DNA from 3 places in the Pedobacter roseus genome. Region 2 is predicted to be linked to each of the others. Evidence: riboswitches for the same ligand, from Rfam matches in the RefSeq annotation. Region 2 holds a riboswitch; each other region holds the start of a gene.
The links. Region 2 has a riboswitch for S-adenosylmethionine ahead of H9L23_RS11970 (SusC/RagA family TonB-linked outer membrane protein). Riboswitches for the same ligand answer to the same signal wherever they lie in the genome.
Positions count from the first base shown of each region.

Region 1: linked by a shared signal. The riboswitch ahead of H9L23_RS09165 (O-acetylhomoserine aminocarboxypropyltransferase/cysteine synthase family protein) and the one ahead of H9L23_RS11970 (SusC/RagA family TonB-linked outer membrane protein) in region 2 are both predicted to bind S-adenosylmethionine.
Region 3: linked by a shared signal. The riboswitch ahead of metH (methionine synthase) and the one ahead of H9L23_RS11970 (SusC/RagA family TonB-linked outer membrane protein) in region 2 are both predicted to bind S-adenosylmethionine.

Region 1 is NZ_CP060723.1:2,204,279-2,211,141, forward strand. Features, by position in the region: gene H9L23_RS09160 (homoserine O-acetyltransferase family protein) at 19-1,116, opposite strand; gene H9L23_RS09165 (O-acetylhomoserine aminocarboxypropyltransferase/cysteine synthase family protein) at 1,161-2,492, opposite strand; SAM riboswitch class I at 2,755-2,865, opposite strand; gene H9L23_RS09170 (hypothetical protein) at 3,079-4,092, shown strand; gene H9L23_RS09175 (trans-sulfuration enzyme family protein) at 4,139-5,254, opposite strand; gene H9L23_RS09180 (hypothetical protein) at 5,378-5,872, shown strand; gene mqnE (aminofutalosine synthase MqnE) at 6,095-6,863, shown strand, end outside.
Region 2 is NZ_CP060723.1:2,880,966-2,887,828, forward strand. Features, by position in the region: gene H9L23_RS11970 (SusC/RagA family TonB-linked outer membrane protein) at 1-1,857, opposite strand, end outside; SAM riboswitch class I at 2,181-2,287, opposite strand; gene H9L23_RS11975 (peroxiredoxin family protein) at 2,425-3,699, shown strand; gene H9L23_RS11980 (anthrone oxygenase family protein) at 4,240-4,731, opposite strand; gene H9L23_RS11985 (LytR/AlgR family response regulator transcription factor) at 5,363-6,088, shown strand; gene H9L23_RS11990 (sensor histidine kinase) at 6,326-6,863, shown strand, end outside.
Region 3 is NZ_CP060723.1:5,904,458-5,911,320, forward strand. Features, by position in the region: gene H9L23_RS24480 (S41 family peptidase) at 1-974, opposite strand, end outside; gene murQ (N-acetylmuramic acid 6-phosphate etherase) at 1,164-1,967, shown strand; gene H9L23_RS24490 (hypothetical protein) at 2,145-2,711, shown strand; gene H9L23_RS24495 (Bax inhibitor-1/YccA family protein) at 2,750-3,505, shown strand; SAM riboswitch class I at 3,619-3,724, shown strand; partial or broken gene metH (methionine synthase) at 3,865-6,863, shown strand, end outside.

The DNA.
Region 1 (6,863 bases), 680 kb from region 2:
TTTATACCCTCAACCTCTCTAGGCAGTATGCTGCAATTTGATGATCTTTTTATCCCGACTTTCCTTGATAAAATTTCCGATTACATTGGTCAGGGCATCTGTTTCGATCAGGAAACCATCATGTCCATAATCAGAATGTAAAGCGGTAAATTCTGCTCTGGTAATATGATCAGCTAGATACTTTTGTTCTGATAGTGGAAATAAAACATCGTTTTCAATACCGATTACCAAGGTATTTGCGGTGATCAGTTTCAAAGCATCAGCAATACTTTTGCGGTTTCGGCCAACATTGTGGCTATCCATTGCTTTCGTTAAATAATAATAGCTATATGCATTAAAACGGTTAATCAGCTTTTCTCCCTGGTAATTCTGGTAAGAAGAAGAGCGGAAATTATCGGTTTTATCATTTACACTTTCTACCTGGGTACTTCCATAAGCGCTATAGGTTCTGTAACTTAATAGTGCAATGCTTCGTGCCGTTTTTAAACCTTTGCTGCCACCATTGGGTTGGTTTGCGTAAAAAGTTCTGTCGGTAGTAATGGCCAAACGCTGACTTTCGTTAAACGCGATACCCCATGGAGAATGGGCTGCATTAGTCGCAATTAAAATCAGGTTTTCGATTTTATTGGGTTCCGAAATGCTCCACTCAACAGCTTGTTGTCCGCCTAATGAACCACCAATTAACAGTTTTATATAATCGATGCCCAAATGAGTAGCTAACAACTGGTGTGCCGAAACCATATCGCGTATGGTAAACTGCGGAAACGAAAGGTAATAAGGCAGGCCATTTACCGGATTGGTATTCAGCGGACTTGTACTTCCATAATGAGAACCCAAAACATTTGCACAAACTATATAATGCTCCTCTGGATTGAACAAGGCATTTTCACCGAATAAACCTTCCCACCATTCAAAGACATCCGCATTAGCCGTAAGCGCGTGGCAAACCCAGATTACATTATCTTTATTGGCATTTAATTTACCATAAGTTTGATAGGCAATCTGCAGGTTGCGGATTTTTTTTCCGCTTTCTAATTTAAATTGTTTATTATAACTATATGTTGACGCAAAATTTCCCGAAGTAGATTTTACATTATCTTTTTTACTGTTGTGCATTTTGTAATGTTGTTGTTGTTAAAAAGCCCTTAATGGGGCAGAATCTAGGCTAATAAACTTTCAGTAGGAACCTGCGCGTTAATGGCTGCAAATGCCTGTTCGAAATCGGCTTTAATATCGTCGATATGCTCAATACCAACCGATACCCTTAATGCATTCGGTTTTACACCTGCGGCCAGTTGCTCAGCATCGCTTAATTGCTGGTGTGTAGTTGCCGAAGGCTGGATAATTAATGTTTTGGCATCGCCCACGTTGGCCAGGTGCGAAACCAGTTTTAAATTATCGATTACCTGTGTGGCGTTTTCTTTACTTCCTTCCAATTCGAAAGATAAAACAGCGCCAAAACCATTGCTTAAATATTTTTTAGCCAGATTATTGTATTTACTGCTTGCCAGGCCAGGATACTGCACTTCTTTAACCAGCGGATGGTTTTCTAACCAGGTGGCCAGTTCTAAGGCATTATCTACGTGGCGTTGTACGCGGAGCGATAAGGTTTCCAATCCCTGTAATAAAAGAAACGAATTGAAAGGTGATAGGGCAGGCCCTAAATCTCTTAGTCCTTCTACACGTGCCCTGATAATAAACTGAATATTACCAAATGGCCCGCCGATGCCAAAAACATCACTAAAAACCAAACCATGGTATCCTTCTGATGGCTCAGAGAACTGAGGGAATTTTCCATTGCCCCAATTGTAGTTTCCACCGTCAACAATAACGCCACCAATACTTGTTCCATGCCCACCAATCCATTTAGTAGCCGATTCTACCACAATATTAGCGCCGTGCTCCAATGGTTTAAACAAATACCCTCCTGCTCCGAAAGTATTGTCGACCACTAATGGAAGATCATATTTTTTAGCAATTGCAGCAATTTTCTCAAAATCAGGAACGCTAAATGCCGGGTTGCCAATGGTTTCCAGATAGATTGCTTTAGTTTTATCGGTTATTTTAGCTTCAAATTCCTCAGGCACGTCTGGATTTGCAAAATCAACATGGATACCCAAGCGTTTAAAAGCTACTTTAAACTGGTTATAGGTTCCGCCATAAATGTGAGTGGAAGAAACAATGCTGTCGCCTGCTTCTAAGATATTATTTAAGGCAATAAATTGCGCAGCCTGTCCTGATGCAACGGCTAAAGCCGCTACGCCACCTTCTAAAGCTGCAATTCGTTTTTCGAAAACATCATTGGTAGGATTCATGATCCTGGTGTAGATATTCCCAAACTCTTTTAAGGCAAATAGGTTAGCACCATGTTCGGCGCTGTTAAATCCATAAGAGGTAGTTTGGTAAATTGGAACGGCCCTTGAGCCTGTTGTTGGATCTATTTCCTGACCAGCGTGTAATTGTAAAGTTTCAAATTTATATGATGTTGACATGATTGCTATTTTATTTGTTGAACGATTAGATATGTTGGTTTAGGTTGATCCTAAAACCTGGCAGGGCGTATCCCGATTTCTCGGGACCTTCCAGTTTGAAAGAAACAAAAAAGGAAGATTTTTAAATTACTGTATGCAACAGCACATACAAGTAACCGCACGCATATCGCAACAAATAAAAGAAATAGAAAATTGTTCTACTTTTTTCGGTTTTGCACTGGGCTCGCTTGGCGATTGAAGATTTAATGTTTTCATCAGTTCTAATTTATATCTCCGAACAACACCTTGTTATCCGGTCAGGAATTGGCACCTTCTCTTTCTGAGGGTTGCCAGTGGGTCATCGAGCCAGTCTCTCGCCACTTCTTTATAAATCAACCCGTGAAGATTGACTTTTATTTAGCTTTCTGCCAAATAATATTTCAAATGTCTGAATTTAATTTTAATCCACAAAATAAAATTTTGATTTTAAATTAACTTCCTATAAATGAACTTCTTATTTTTATCTTAAGTTTATCGTTAAAAACTTTTAATATAAAATTAACGCTTAATATTCTAAGTTTGTGCATCCTATCTAAATCGTAACTTCATGAAAAACACAAAATCCCTATGTTTAGGGCTATTATTTATAGTAGCAGGCTTAAACAATGTAAACGCTCAATTTGGAGGTTTAAAAGACAAATTATTAAAAGTGGGTACGGCCCAGGGTGCTAAAGCTTTAGGCGTAGATAAGTTTTTAAAACAGCCTGCTGCCATTACCACCAGTTTTGAAGATGTAAACAGGGAAGGCGAAAAAATGCCAGACTTTATTACTTCTTTAAAATTAAAAGCTCAGCCTTTATATTTATTACCTAAAAACCCTGAAGGTGGTTTCGTGCTCTGCGAAGGTCTTTATGAGATGACCAATAAAAGTTATTGTTTAAAGGCCGGAACTTTTGCGCCATCAAAAGGAGATGGTTACATGTTTGCCCCGGTTTTAGGCCCGAAAGAAGAAATTGTGGTTTCTATTTTAAAGAGTGCCGAAAAACACCCTGAAGTAGAACAGCACGACATACAAGCGCTACTCTGGACCATTATTGCCAGAACAAAATTTGCCGATTATAACGGACAGGTTAAAGTAACCGCCATTAAACTATTAACACCTAAACAACTTACACAATTAGAAGGTGGTGCCCTGGGTATTTTACCTTTTGATGTGATGGAAAAAGCCAAAGATCAATTGCCATCAGGCGTGAGGGCAGTTTTCGAGGCAGAGAATAATATTCGCCAATTGGTAGCTTCAGGCAATTATACTTACGCCGACATGGAAAAATATGCCATTGTTGCCGGCATGGCGCCACCAAGGAGCGATGTACCAAGTGGTATCTGGACGAAACATCCTGACGGCTATTATTTACGTTATTTTCCTTCAGGATATTCGATTACCAAAGTTCAGATTTATGTGCCAAAAGAATTGTTGGCCAATGGAACAAAACTTATTTATGATGCTGCAGGAGATATTGCTTGTCCCGCCAATACAGGATCGCAACGTTTGGCACAGACCAATGAGCCATTGGAGGCAAATTATTCGTTAAAGTTGACTACGGTTTGTAATCCTAAGTAAGTTTTAAGGCCTCGCAGGTTTTTAAAAACTGCGAGGTCTAATTAAATTAACCCAGTGCCTGCTCTAAATCGGCAATAATATCATCTACATGCTCTAATCCTACTGAAATGCGGAGCAAATTTTTAGGTGTTTTGCTATCAGGCCCTTCAACCGAATAACGGTGTTCAATTAAACTCTCTACACCACCTAAACTCGTTGCCTGTGCAAATAGTTGAACTTTATTTACCACTTTATGAGCAGCTTCTACGTCGCCCTTAACTAAAAACGACATCATTCCACTAAAATCTTTCATCTGTTTTTTGGCAATTGCATGCTGTGGGTGACTTTCCAACCCGGGATAAAACACAGCTTCTACATTAGGATGTCCGTTTAAATAGTCGGCTACTTTTTTTCCGTTTTCGCAATGGCCTTTCATGCGGTAGGCCAGGGTTTTAATGCTACGGGTTAATAAAAAGCAATCGAAAGGAGAGGGCACCGCGCCGCCAGTTTGCTGTATATTTTTGATGCGATCCCATAATTCATCTTTTTTGGCCGTAATTAAAATCCCACCAAGTACATCACTATGACCACCTAAATATTTGGTACTGCTGTGCATTACCATATCAGCGCCTAATAAAATCGGATTCTGTAAAATCGGAGAAGCAAAGGTGCTGTCGCAAACCAAAATGATATTTTTAGCTTTAGCAATTTTGGCAATTTCTTCAATATCTGTAACCTTAAGCAAAGGGTTTGAGGGCGTTTCAATCCAGATCAACTGCGTATTCGGTTTAATACTGTTCTCTATCAGTTTTAAATCGGTTTGATCGACAAAATCGAACGCTAAACTTTCGTTAAAAATGGTAAGCAATTGTTTTTTTATCCCCCAGTACATGTCGTCAGGTGCAATAATATGGCTACCAGGTTTTAATGCCTGGAACATGGCCAATCCACAGGTATTGCCTGATGAAAAGGCCGCTGCATCTTCACCATATTCTAATTTAGCTACAGTGTTTTCTAAAGCAGACCGGTTTGGATTACTTACCCTGCTATACATGTGCCCACCCGGGTAACCTCCGTCTTCGCCCCGAAAAAAAGTTGTGCTCAGATTAAGTGGTGGCGTAACATCACCTGTGGCTGTTTTTATAAGATTAGAGGCGTGAATAGCAAGGGTTTCGGGTTTCATGATTATGGGTGTTAAACGAAATAATTTTAGGATGCAATTTAATAATTTGCCGCTAATTTAAGGTTCGTTATGGTTTTGGCAAGATTTATGTAACAAGTTTGTCGAAATTTAATTAAACAAAAGATGAAAAGATTATTTATAGCTATCGCAATAGCATGTTCTACTTTAGTAATGTTACAAAGTTGTAATACCGCAAAAAGGGTAACTGCTGGTGTTACGGGTAGCAGAGGTACAGTTGTTCGCGACTGGGTAGTAAGTAATGTAGCTTTAGAAGGTTTACCTGATGGCGCCGTACAAGGCTTATTTGGCGAAAAATCTTACAAATGTTTTCAAGGCAGTACATGGAACTTAACCAATAGCGGTAATGGTTCTTACACTTTACCAGCATCAAGCGCTTGTGGTTCGGTAATGCAGACTATTTTCTGGTCAGCTGCGCCTAAAGATCAGACTTTCCAGTTTAAAAAAATCTATGAAGGTGATAAAGCTAAAAACGTAACAGAAGGTTACCGTTTAGTATTAACTGATCTTTCAAGCACACAGATGATTTTAAAATCACCTATCGAATTCGGTGGCAAAACTGCAAACATCGTTTTAACGTTTGTGCCTGCAGCAAGATAGTGAGATGAAAAATATCAACCTGTGAAAAACATATAAAGCACTTCTGCAAAGAGGTGCTTTTTTGTTTGATGATCATTAACCATTTGTTCGGTTGATTGCTAGGTGCGGGAGCCTCACCAATGACTAATGAACCAATGAACTATTCTACTAATCTTTGTTTGTTACAAGAAAATGATTTTCAAATCACCTCATTATTGTATTTTTGTTCAAAATAAATCAGGAATGAATACAACTGAGCAAGTTGAAAAAATATTAGCTGATACCAATTTATCAACTGAATTACAAAACATAGCACACAAAGTTCTTCACGGAGAGCGCATTACATTTGATGAAGGTGTGCATCTTTACGAACATGCCGAACTAGGTTACCTGGGGGTTCTCGCAAATTACATCCGTGAGAAAAAACACGGCGATAAAACTTATTTTAATCGCAATTTCCATTTAGAACCAACCAATCTTTGTGTTTACGACTGCAAATTCTGCTCGTATTCGCGTTTAATCAAACAAAAAGAGGAAGGCTGGGCTTTAACCATGGAGCAAATGCTCGATATTGTTAAAAAATACGATGGAGAACTGGTAACGGAAGTGCATATCGTTGGAGGCGTGCTTCCACAATATGATGTGGCATTTTATTCGGCATTGTTTACCGCGATTAAACAACATCGCCCTGATTTGCATGTAAAAGCATTAACACCTGTAGAGTATCACTATATTTTCAAAAAAGCTAAAATCGATTACGCAACAGGTATGCGTTTAATGAAAGAAGCCGGATTGGAATCAATACCAGGTGGTGGTGCAGAGATTTTCCATCCAGAAATCAGGGAGCAGATTGCCAAAGATAAATGTACTGGTCAGCAGTGGTTGGATATACATGAAGAATGGCACAAATTAGGTATGCGTAGTAATGCGACCATGCTATACGGGCATATTGAAAAATACTGGCACCGCGTAGATCACATGGAGAAACTTCGTGAACTGCAGGACCGTACCG
Region 2 (6,863 bases):
CGCAGGCAAGGTAGATGACCAATCGTTACGTGCCGTGATATTGGCGAAAAGATAATTTCTGAAACCGATCTGACCTGATGCATAAACACTATATGATTTTAAACGCGATAAATTATTGGATGAAACCAAGGGATCTCGTGAGTTTTTAAGGTTGTAAAGTCCTGCGATAGCCAGTTTAGGCGCACTTTGGTCGTTTTGCTCAATGTATTGCCTGCGGATATTACCACCACCCAATAATTCTAAGCTAAAATCATCGTTTAACTGTTTGTTAAAATTTAACGTTGCATCGGTATTATTTTCGCTTACCGTAAAGGCACTTTCGGTATAAGATCCAAAAGGTGTTCCATTGGTGCCATAAGCGATTCTAACTTTACGCCTGTCGTTGTAATAATCTGTACCTGATCTGAAATTAAAATCAAGACCATCGATAATTTTATAATTAAGGGCTAAACTTCCAATAATCCTGCTACGGTTTTGCGATACTGTATTTTCATAAGCAACCCAATATGGGTTACTATAGTAGCTGTTGTTCCAGTTAAACGTTTTTCCATTTTCATCCAAATAGTTTTTTAACTGGTTAATATCAACCTGACGACCAAACCAGGTAAACTGTAACATGGTACTGGTTGAGCGTGAACCACCTGTGCCTGGTAAATTATCAGAGTTAAGCTTACTATAATTCGCGTTAGCAGTTAAACTTAATTTCGGTGTAATTTTTAATGTAGTATTTAATACAAATGAGTTTTTCCCCTGACCTGAGTTCGGTACAATTCCCACCTGTTTAAGGTTATTGTAAGAAATGCGATAATCATATTTTTCACCTGCATCGGCAATAGATACCCCATTGTTTAATGAATAACCTGTCTGGAAGAAATCGCGTACGTTATCCGGATGTGCGATAAACGGAACAGGTACCCCTTTGGAATAAAACTGCGGGATTAACCTGCCATCAAGTTTCGGTCCCCAGCTCTCATCTACCCCATCATTTAGTCCTTTGCCAGCACCATCTACATAGCTAAATTTGCCTTCCGATCCCTGACCGAAAGCATTTTGATATACCGGTAGCGTAAGCAATGTTTCTAAAACCGCGTTTGAATTGATGGCAATACCCAATCCTTTTTTCGATTTACCGGTTTTGGTTTTAATAAGGATAACCCCTGCTGCAGCCCTTGAGCCATACAATGCAGCCGCATTTGGACCTTTTAAAACACTCATCGATTCAATATCCTCCGGATTGATATCTGAAATGGTATTGGCGTAATCCCTGGCACCAGCCGAATTCAACTGTGAGTTATCCACTGGAATCCCATCAACCACAAATAAAGGCTGGTTATTTCCTGCGATGGAAGTTTCTCCCCTGATCACCACACGTGATGAACCCATGCTTCCCTGGCTATTGGTAACCCTAACACCGGCAATTTTTCCGGCAAGGGCATTTACCAGGTTGGATTCTTTAGCTTCGGCTATACGGTCTCCTTTCAATTCCTGAACGGCATAACCCAATGATTTTTTCTCCCTTGAAATTCCAAGGGCCGTTACCACCACTTCGTCAAGCGCATTATCGCTGGATTGAAGAACAACCGAAATCGGTCCGTTTTTACTGATCTGTACTTCCTGGGTTTTAAAACCGATGTAAGAAAATACCAATGTGCCCTTTTCTGGTGCATTGATTGAAAAAGCACCTCTACCATCAGTAATAGTGGTTTGCTTGGTTTCTTTTATAAAAATGGAAACACCTGGAAGTGTTTCACCATCTGCCGACTTCACCGTTCCGGTGATGATGGCATTTTGAGCGAACAATTGCTGCGTAATAAAAAGCAGCAAAACAAACGCTATTGATTTAAAATTTGTGAACATGTGTGTGTAATTAATGATTAGATTAAGGATAAAAATTTGGCAAAACGATTCCACCACAGCTAAATACCGCGTTTCATTAAAGAATAAGAAGGAATGGTTAGATCAAAAAAGCCTGTTAAAATAGCGCTACTTTAACAGGGCGTGCGCATTCGGAAATATGCATTAGGGTTTGCATCAATGGATTTTAACTCGTCTGTTTTTTTCATTTCAATGATTTTCTATAAAACATTTTTACTGATCAGGAACGCATTGGAGGCAAAAAAAAAGCACCCCTTTAAATCAGAAGTGCTCCATATATTTTGATAAGGATAACGCAAACAACTGACTTAACTACCCCGGATTCATCTGGGATGGAATTAGCACCATTTCTATTTAATAGATGGTTGCTAAGGCTTCACAGGGCCATTCCCTCCGCCTTTCTTGATAAGTATTTTAAAATAACTGGGGCAAAGGTATAATTAATTCCATTTATCCTATAGTTTTTATAGAATTTTATTCAAATATTTTTTCTTTGGCTATTTCGTCCGTATATTTGTCGACTAATTTAGTCGATTAACACACGTCCCGATGAACATAAAATCCCTATTAACCGCCGCACTGGCCATATCAACCTCCTTAACCTTTGCACAACAACAGGCTGTATTGGCCAACAACGGGCAGGGAAAGGCTAAAGAAAAAACGACTAAGGCCTTCGTCGCACTGGGCATTTGGCGTGGAGTTGCCAAAGTAAAAGAAGGACTCAATATTCCTTTTAACTTCGAAATCAAAGAAAAAAACGGACAACAAAAACTCTATTTCCGCAATGCGGAAGAAAGATTTGAGGGTGGTTTGGTAAAACAGACGGCTGATTCTTTATTTGTAAAACTTGATCAGTTTGATAATGAACTTGCCTTTGCCCTTGTAGATGCCGATCATTTAAACGGCACATTAAGAAAACAGGATAAAGCAGGCAAACCTTTAACCATTGTAGCTGAACGTAAAAATTACCGTTTCGAAACACTTAATAAGCCTGCTACGGCAGATTATTCTGGCAGTTATGATGTCGTTTTTAAATCGCCTAATGGTAAAGATGAAAAAACAGTGGGTTTATTTAAACAGACCGGAAATAAACTTACCGGCACTTTTTTGCGTGTAACCGGCGATTCTCGTTATCTTGAAGGCGTGGTAGAAGGCAACGAATTCCAGCTTTCGAGTTTCATCGGCTCCTCTCCTGCTTATTACAAAGGTACCTTTCAGCCAGACGGTACTTTAAGTGGTGAAATTTTGGGTGCAAGGGGAAGTCAGGCTTTTACCGGAACCAAAAACAAAGATGCAGCCCTTCCCGACCCTTATAAGCTTACCTATCTTAAATCAGGATACAAAACCCTCGATTTCAGTTTTCCTGATGTAAATGGTAAAAAGATTTCGTTGAAAGATGAGAAATACAAAAACAAGGTAGTGATTTTAACCATTACCGGAAGCTGGTGCCCTAACTGCGTAGATGAAGCTACTTTTATTGCTCCATGGTATAAAGCCAATAAAAAACGTGGTGTAGAAATTATTGCTTTACATTACGAACGCTCAACTGAGCCCGAATATGCAAAAAAAGTAATGACCCGTTTCCGCGAGCGTTTTGGTATTGAATACGATCAGGTGCTTGCCGGCACAGCCGATAAACAGGTTGTTTCTGAATCGTTACCTGCACTTGATTCGTTTTTATCTTTCCCAACCACCATAATCATCGATAAACAGGGCAATGTAGCACAGATCCACACGGGTTTTAATGGTCCTGCAACAGGAAAGTTTTACGATGAATTTGTAAAGGAATTTAATACCGAGATTGATACGTTGTTGAAGAAATAGTAATTGGAAGGCGTTGAAGATACCTTGAAAGCCTATTTCATTAAGATTCCCGCCTTCGCCTATCGTGTGGACACAATTATTTATAATATTCTTCTACCGCTCTATGCCACGGCGGCATGGTACTTTGGGGCGCCAAAGTACCCAAAGCGCTTTGTCAATCCGGCAATGTGGCTTCTCACCATCTCACGCTCATCAAAAAAACAGCGGCACTTTGTTTAATCAGCAGTATAATAGGTTTTCATTTGTCTGATTGAGCCCTTCGGGGTTTGCTCGTTTATGCTCAATGAAAGTTTGAGTGATATTTTCACAAAACCACTGCGTTTCAGGTTTGGTAGTGCCAGTTTCCTATTGTGCAACTGTTTTTTTGATCCTTCCGCCACTTGGGATTGACGGAGTTCTTCGGTTAGGGCTGTGTTATTTCAAAGCAAGTTAGCATAACGCCACAAAAAATTTAAAAAAGATGTGTACACTCGATAGGCCTGGGCGGGAATGACGACTACCCTGGATGGATTTACGCTATTAAACAAAATCATCAATAAATTAAACATTCCTGCTCAATATAGCCGCATAAGCTACCAGCACAATACAGATAAATGAGGCGATGGTCCTGATACGGTGAAACAGGTTCCAGTTGGGTTCGAATTTATTGCGCAGTGTGGTTAATCCCTGGGCATCCAACTTGCTTAAGTCTGTGCCATCCAGCAAATTATTAAGTGGAACATTTCCAACCACGGTTACCAAAAAAACACCTCCAAAATATAGCAATGCAGCTGCGAGAAGTAAATAAAACACATTCCCTTGATCTTTAAAAAACCAAGCGCTTACCGGCAATAAGATCAGCGTTCCCATAAAAGAAACAAAAAATAACGGGTTTAAAATAGCCCTGTTGATAGATTGCATAGCCTGAAGAAAAGAAAGATCACAAAGGCGTGTAAGTCCGGGCAAAACGGAACAGGAATAAGCATAAAACAGTCCGCCAATAAGTGCTGTCGACACTGTACTGAGCAAAAGAACAATATTTTTAAATGTCATAATTTGCTATTTAGATGATCCGTAGTGATAACGAATTTATGAAAATCATCAGGTATCATCAAGCTTAATACACGGAGTTGATGCAAAAAAATCCGGAAAATATCCTATCTAAAATGAGAGCGTCATTTTAGATAGGAAAGAGATTTAATTTAAATATAGATTTGATAGGTAGATGTAGATATGAGCGTGTTTATTAATTTTCTCAATAAAGGCCATTAAGAACATTAATAGTCCTTTATTTAACCTCAAACGAATATCGCACTTAGATATCTATTTAAGAACAAGGTTACACAGATCGGCGCATTTTCGTTATAAATGGTTAAAATTCCGGGTTAATTACCTTTCAGCCCAATTCAATAATTGTTAATGGAGAATTAAAACACCTCTATTAAGTACCTGAACGCAGTTTTTTAGCTGATAATGGCTTTTTATAATCATCTTTTAACTATTGATTATTAGCACAAACTATTTTTGCTTAATATTATTTAATCATTCCTGTATGTTTCATAATACACATTTTTACATTAATTTAGCCAAGAAAATGAAAACCCGATACAAATGCGTATAAACTGTTCTGTTTTCGTTACGAAAAGGTGTAATTTCGTTATGTATGCAAAAGAAAGATTAGGAGATGATTAAGTGTATAGCCATAGATGACCAGCAGAGTTCGATAACAGGACTGGAAAAATACATTGAAGATACGCCGAATATGAGGTTGGTGGCGAGCTATACAGATCCGTTAACGGCCTTAATGGAACTTAAAAAGATAGATACGGTTGATGTTATTTTTATGGATGTGCAAATGCCACAGATTTCTGGTTTGGAACTTGCAAAAGCTGTACGTTCAAAGACAAGGAAACTCATATTTACTACATCACATCAGGAATATGCATTTGAGGCATTTGAGGCTGATGCTGATGCCTACTTATTAAAACCTTATGGTTATGCAAAATTTGCACTTACCCTAAACCGCCTTTTTGGAGAGGAGCTGGAAAGTGGAGATGATGAGACCTATTTCTTGGTCAAAAATAAATCGGAAGAACATAAAGCTGTACTGGTACGTTATGCAGATATTATTGCTTTTGAAAGCTTTCACAATTACATTAAAATACATACAAAAGACAAGGTGATTATTGCCTACCTGAGTTTAAAGGATGTAAAAGAGCAGTTAAGCATTAAAAAAGGTTTTATACAGTTACACAGGGCCTATATTATTGCGATTGAACATATCCTGCATATTGATGGAACGAGAATTACACTTTCTAACCAGACGAGTTTTACGGTTGGCGATATTTATAATAACGATTTCCGTGAATTTATTACGGATAAACTGATTATCAGCAGCCGCAAAAAATAATGGCTGCTGATCACAACATTTAATGAGGTGCAAAACCTGTAGTTCCGAGGGTAAGTGTAGTAGTCGTAGGATCAGAAGTGTTAGAAAAGTGTAGTTTTGTATTTTTAAAGTTATTATTTTTAAATACGAACAAGGTCCTTTTGTTTAATTTGATGGTTTTCATACTTTTTGTTTTTCTGAAAACTACCTGCAAAATGGCCCTGTAACTTTATTTATTATATATATGGTAAGATTATCATGATAGATCGTTTAAATTGGAAAAATAACCTGATCCAAAATTGGGTATCAGAATATAAAATCCATATTATTTCGTGGACATGCTTTATTTTTTGGGAAACGGTACTCGTTGGTCTGTTTTTTGGTGTTTTTGGAAAATTCGGAAATTATGCTGTTCACTACGTGATTAACATTGCTTTCTTTTATATCCATGCAAACCTTTTAAGAATAGGTACACAACCTTACCGTAATGCATACTGGAAAGTGCCTTTATTCATTATTTTAGAGATTGCTGTTTATATGTCTTTCGTGTATCAGTTTGACAATTTTCTTGCGCATTACACAAACTTATTAACAGGAGTGCAACTGCCATTTCTAAAGCGGATTATTAACCTTGCATGGCGTGCATCCTTTTTTATGCTCTTCTCAACAGGTTATTTCTTTTTAAAGCGTTATTTGAGCGAAAAAGCCGAAAAAGAACGGATTGAAAAACAGCGTTTTCAAATGCTACTGGATAAAGAAAGAACAGATAAAGAACTCTTAATGTCGAAAAATGCTT
Region 3 (6,863 bases), 3.0 Mb from region 2:
CGGCCCACAATAATACCACGTCCCAGATCCTGAATGGCTCCGGCTACAATTTCACTGGCTGAAGCTGTATTTTCATTGATCAGCACAGCAAGTTTGCCATTTTGAAAGGCGCCTGTGCCGGTTGAAAAATAATCAGTGCGTGGCTCGTGTTTGCCCTGTGTATATACTATGAGTTTGTTTTCTGGTAAAAATTGATCGGCCAGACCTGTTGCTGCAGTAAAATAACCTCCACCATTGTCGCGCAGATCGAGGATCAGTTTTTTCATGCCTTTTGCTTTCAGATTATTTGCCGCAACGGAGAAATCGTTATCGGTATTGGCGCCAAATTTACTAATGCGCACATAGCCCGTTTCGTTATTGATCATGTAAGCCGCATCAATACTGCTAATGTTCACTTTACCACGGGTAACCATAATGCGGTTGCTCTGCTGGGTATTTGGATGCAAAAGCACCACGCTTACCCCGGTACCTGCTTTACCTTTAAAACGGCCGGTAAGTTGATCTTTTGGTAAATTTCTTCCGCTTACCGTGGTGGTATCGATGCTCAGGATTTTATCACCCAACTTTATACCAGCCTGATAGGCAGGCCCATCTTTAACCACACCTGTAACCATCATGGTATCGTTAAGCATATAGTATTCTATGCCTACGCCTTCAAAATTGCCTTCCAGATTATCGGTCATGTCCTGCGCATCGGTTGGAGGCAGGTAAACACTATGTGGATCGAGCTGATGTAAAACGCTGTCTATCGGTAAATTTTGAAGCGAATCGGTATTGATGTCATCAACATAATTACCGTTGATGATGTGAAGGATTTCATTTAATTTTTCGTCGCTGTTTGCAGCAAGCTGCGGACTTTTTTTAACGCCAAATCCTTGATCTTTAATAAATTTTATACCCAAAAACATGCCCGCTATTAAAATTACAGAATAGCTTGTGGCGATCAGTATGTTGTTCCGGGTATTTTTTTTCATCAGCGTTATGCAAATTTATGAAAATTAGCGGGTTGATATATTTTTTAACTGCATTTTAGTGTCTTTTGTTTCTAATTTTTAACATTAATTAACGCAAAGATGGGATCGATTGAAATTTTTGAGCGATATTTTTGATTTTTTAGGGTAGATTTTAGAAAGAATTTACCGAATTTTATCAAAATTAAATTTATGAACAGAGTTACCGAGCAAGAATCTAACTATCAGCACATCGATCAGATGTCGGTATTGGAAGTTCTGCAGGGCATTAATAACGAAGATAAAACAGTTGCTTACGCAGTTGAGAAATCTTTGCCTCAGATCGAAAAATTAACATCGGCAGTTGCCGAAAGGATGAAAAAAGGCGGCCGTCTTTTTTATATTGGCGCAGGTACCAGCGGCCGTTTGGGGGTGGTAGATGCATCAGAATGTCCACCTACTTATGGCGTTCCGTTTGATTGGGTAGTGGGGATTATTGCAGGTGGTGATACTGCCATTAGAAAAGCAGTAGAATTTGCCGAAGATGATTCTGAACAGGCCTGGAAAGATCTTCAGGAGTTCAATATCAACGAAAAAGATTGTTTGGTTGGTTTAGCCGCTTCGGGCACTACACCTTACGTTATCGGTGGGCTGAACACGGCACGTAAACATGGTATTTTAACAGGTTGTATTGTTTGTAACACTGGCGGACCGATAGCGGCAGAATCGGATTTTCCGGTTGAAGTGGTGGTTGGCCCTGAGTTTGTTACCGGATCTACCCGCATGAAATCGGGCACGGCACAAAAAATGGTTTTAAACATGCTCAGTACCACAGTAATGGTGCAACTGGGCCGCGTAGTTGGCAATAAAATGGTCGACATGCAGTTAACTAACCATAAATTAGTCGATCGGGGTACACAAATGGTTGCCGACGAACTGAATATCGGTTATGATGAAGCCGCCGAATTGTTGACCCGTTACGGAAGCGTACGCAAAGCGGTAGAAGCAGGACACTAAGGAATGATAGAATGATAGAATGAGAAAATGAGAGAAGGATGGAATTAGAGAATGTTGAATGGGGGAATTAGAGAAGGATGAAAGTTTGAATGCAGAATTAAACTTAACATTCAATCATTCAAAATTCACTCATTCAATATTTATCTACTCTCTCATTCAATAATTATAATTAAAAGCATGCACGAGATAGAGCCTTATTACCAGTGGAGAGATGATTATATTTCTGCAGAAGACGAACGTTCTCCGTTTTACAATACCGAATATTCGGAACTTTATTTCGATAAGCAGATTTATAACTTTTTACTGCACCCGCAGTGGGATGAGTTTGGTTCGAATACACTTTACATGAAGGTGTTATATGCAGATTACGACCGCAGTTATGCCATTATCGAATTTATAGGCGAATGGAACGATGCCATTAACAATGATATTATGCTAATGAAGCGTGATATTTTAGAACTGATGATGGATGAAGGCATCAATAAATTTATCCTGATCGGAGAAAATGTACTGAATTTTCATGCTTCCGATGATAGTTATTACGAAGAATGGTTTCAGGAAGTAGAAGATGGCTGGATTGTTGGGGTAAATTTTCAACAGCATGTAATTACCGAATTTAGGGACAATAACATCGATTATTACATTAACTTTGGGGGCGCTTTTGATAATCTGCCTTGGCGCACGTTAAAACCACTACAGTTCTTTAAAAAAGTTGAAGAACTGCTGACAAAAAGATTGAACTAAATATTTATTTTTATATAGTTAAATACACAAAATTTAAAATGGAACAACAAAATTTTGAATATCAAAAAAACAGCGTTTTTGTACAAGAAAACTCTGTTTCTAAAAAATTCTTTGCAAACGTTTTCTTATGGATGTTTGTTGCGTTGAGTTTATCTACAGTAGCTGCGTATCTTTTTGGTACCAATGAACAATTGATGCAGTATCTTTTAAATATTAACCCTGCAACCGGAAAAGTAAGTATGTCAATCTTTGGCTATATCGCTATGTTTGCACCACTTGGCCTTGTATTATTGATGGGCTTTGGTTTAAGCAGATTATCATTGCCAGCATTAATTGGCGTATTTGTGCTTTATTCCGTGCTAACAGGAGTAAGTTTAAGTTTTATCTTGTTAACCTATACTTCAGGTTCAATAGTAAGCTGTTTTGCAGGTGCTGCAGGTATATTTGGTATCATGGCCGTTATGGGTTATACTACTAATATCGATCTAAGTAAGTTTGGGCCCATTTTAATGGTGGGTGTAATTGGTTTAGTGATTGCGAGTGTAATTAATATGTTTATCCAGAGCGAACAGTTCAGCTTATTTATGGCTTTCATTGGCATTGCCATATTCACAGCGTTAACTGCTTACGATGTACAAAAAATAAAAAGAATCGGCGAAGGGATTGAGGCTAGTGGCGAACAGGTTCTTCAGATCGAATCCAAAAAAATGGCTATTGTTGCCGCTTTATCTTTATACCTTGATTTCTTAAATATCTTCCTATTCTTACTACGTATTTTCGGAAGTAGAAAATAATCATCAACAGAACAATATTCTTAAGGCTGTGCAGAATTGCATGGCCTTTGTAATTTTATTTGGTAGCGAAGCGATAAATTTTGGAATTGATGTAGCTTTGTTGCATTTTTGTATGCTTATTAAGAAAGACGGAGGGATTAGACCCAACGAAGTCTTAGCAACCTGTAACCATACAAGGTGCTAAATTCTATCCCGAATAAATTCGGGACCAGATAAGTTTAGGATTACGATTCACGTACCAACTTTTTAGATAAGCCTTTTTTTGAGATTTGAGATGATAGATTTGAGATTTGAGGCACATAGGTTGTGCTTAATAATTCTCATATCACATATCTCAATTCTCATATCTAACGACAAGAATGAGTATAAGAGAAGAATTAGAGAAACGTATTTTGGTGATTGATGGTGCAATGGGTACCATGATTCAGCGATATACTTTAACCGAAGAAGATTTTAGGGGAGAGCGATTTAAGGACCATCCCTGTGATGTAAAAGGCAATAATGATTTGCTCAACATTACACGTCCGGATATTATAAAAACGATACACCTGGAGTATATGGCGGCTGGTGCCGATATTATTGAAACCAATACTTTCAGTACACAGCGTATTTCCATGGCCGATTACCAGATGGAAGACCTTTCTTACGAAATGAGTTTCGAAGGGGCACGCGTAGCAAAAGAGGCTGCAACTGAGTTTATGGCTGCAAATCCAGACCGCAAGTGTTTTGTTGCAGGCGCCATTGGTCCAACCAACCGTACCCTTTCTATGTCGCCAAATGTAAACGATCCCGGTTTTAGGGCCGTTTATTTTGATGAGTTAGAAGAAGCTTATTACGAGCAGGTTCGCGGCCTGGTAGATGGTGGTTCGGATGTTTTATTGATCGAAACCATTTTCGATACTTTAAATGCTAAAGTGGCCATTGTGGCCATTAAAAAATATGAAGAGGTAATAGGCCGTAAACTGGAAATCATGATTTCAGGAACCATTACCGATGCCTCTGGCAGAACGCTTTCCGGTCAAACGGCAGAAGCTTTTTTGAATTCTGTAATGCATGCTAAACCATTAAGTATAGGTTTTAACTGTGCATTGGGGGCAAAAGAAATGCGTCCGCACATCGAGGAGTTAGCGGCAAAAGCAGGTTGTTACGTTTCAGCCTATCCTAATGCAGGTTTACCGAATGAGTTTGGTGCTTACGATGAGCAGCCGCACGAAACTGCACATCTGGTAGATGATTTTATTGCCTCTGGTTTTGTAAATATTGTAGGTGGTTGTTGCGGTACTACACCGGAACATATTGGCTGCATTGCCAAAAATGCCAGAAAAGCTGAGCCGCGCAAAATTCCGGTGCTCGAACCTTACATGCGTTTAAGCGGCTTGGAGCCGGTAACCATCACCCCGGATAGCATTTTTGTAAACATTGGCGAAAGAACCAATATTACTGGTTCTCCAAAATTCTCCAAACTGATTTTAGGAGGCGATTATGAAGCCGCATTGGCCGTTGCTCTGCAACAGGTTGAGGGCGGTGCGCAGGTAATCGATGTAAACATGGATGAGGGGATGCTGGATTCGGAAGCGGCAATGACCAAATTCTTAAACCTGATTGCTTCAGAACCCGATATTGCCAAATTGCCTATCATGGTCGATTCATCTAAATGGTCGGTTATCGAAAATGGCTTAAAATGTTTACAGGGGAAAGGAATTGTAAACTCCATTTCCTTAAAAGAGGGCGAGGATAAATTCCGAGAAAGTGCCCGTAAAATTATGCAATACGGTGCTGCGGTTGTGGTAATGGCTTTTGATGAACAAGGTCAGGCCGATAATTACGAACGTAGGAAAGAAATCTGTAAAAGAAGTTACGATATACTGGTACATGAAATCGGTTTCCCCCAGAGGATATTATTTTCGACCCTAATATCTTAACCGTTGCAACCGGATTAGAGGAGCATAATAATTATGCCGTCGATTTCATCAATGCCACCCGTTGGATCAAAGAAAACCTGCCTCATGCTAAAGTGAGTGGTGGGGTTTCGAATATTTCGTTCTCTTTCAGGGGCAATAATACTGTCCGCGAAGCGATGCACTCTGCATTTCTTTATCATGCCATCCAGGCCGGTTTAGATATGGGTATCGTTAACGCGGGGATGTTGGAGGTTTATCAGGAAATTCCACCTGAGCTACTGGAAAGGGTAGAAGATGTACTCTTAAATCGTAGAGATGATGCAACAGAACGTTTGGTAGAATATGCCGATACCGTAAAGTCTAAAGGCAAAGAGGTTGTTAAAGACGAAGAGTGGAGAAAAGGTACTGTTGAAGAAAGGTTGTCGCATTCACTGGTAAAAGGAATTGTGGAGTACCTGGATGATGATGTGGAAGAAGCAAGACAAAAATACGCCCGCCCGATTCAGGTAATTGAAGGACCATTAATGGACGGAATGAACATTGTCGGTGATCTTTTTGGTGCGGGAAAAATGTTTTTGCCTCAGGTGGTTAAATCGGCAAGGGTAATGAAAAAAGCTGTAGCTTATTTGTTGCCATTTATAGAGCAGGAAAAACTGGATAATCCCGATCAGGATCAGAATTCATCAGCAGGAAGGGTATTAATGGCTACGGTTAAAGGCGATGTGCATGATATTGGAAAAAATATTGTGGGTGTGGTTTTGGCCTGTAATAACTTCGAAATTGTTGATATGGGGGTAATGGTTCCTGCACAGGAAATCATTAAAAAAGCCAAAGAAATTAATGCCGATATTATTGGTTTAAGTGGATTGATTACACCATCGCTGGATGAAATGGTTCACTTTGCCAAAGAAATGGAACGCGAAGGTTTTACCATTCCATTGATCATTGGTGGTGCAACTACTTCCAGAATCCACGCTGCAGTAAAAGTAGCACCAAATTACTCTGGACCTGCTATCCACGTGTTAGATGCTTCAAGAAGTGTTACGGTTTGCAGCACCTTAATGAATCCTGATACGAGAGACGATTATATTGCAGGTATCAGGGCCGAATACGATAAAGCACGCGAAGCACATTTAAACAAACGCTCTGATAAACGTTTTAAAACACTTGAAGAAGCACGTGAAAATAAATTTAAGATCGATTTTCAGCCTAATCTGCCCGTTCCGGAATTTACGGGTACAAGGGTTTTCGATAATTATCCTTTAGAGGAACTGGTTCCTTATATCGATTGGACACCCTTTTTCCATACTTGGGAACTTCGTGGCAGTTATCCTAAAATTTTCGATGATAAAAATGTAGGCGACGAGGCAAAGAAACTTTTTGATGATGCACAGACTTTGTTAAAACGGATCCTCGATGAGAAATTATTAACCGCAAGAGCGGTAATTGGTTTCTGG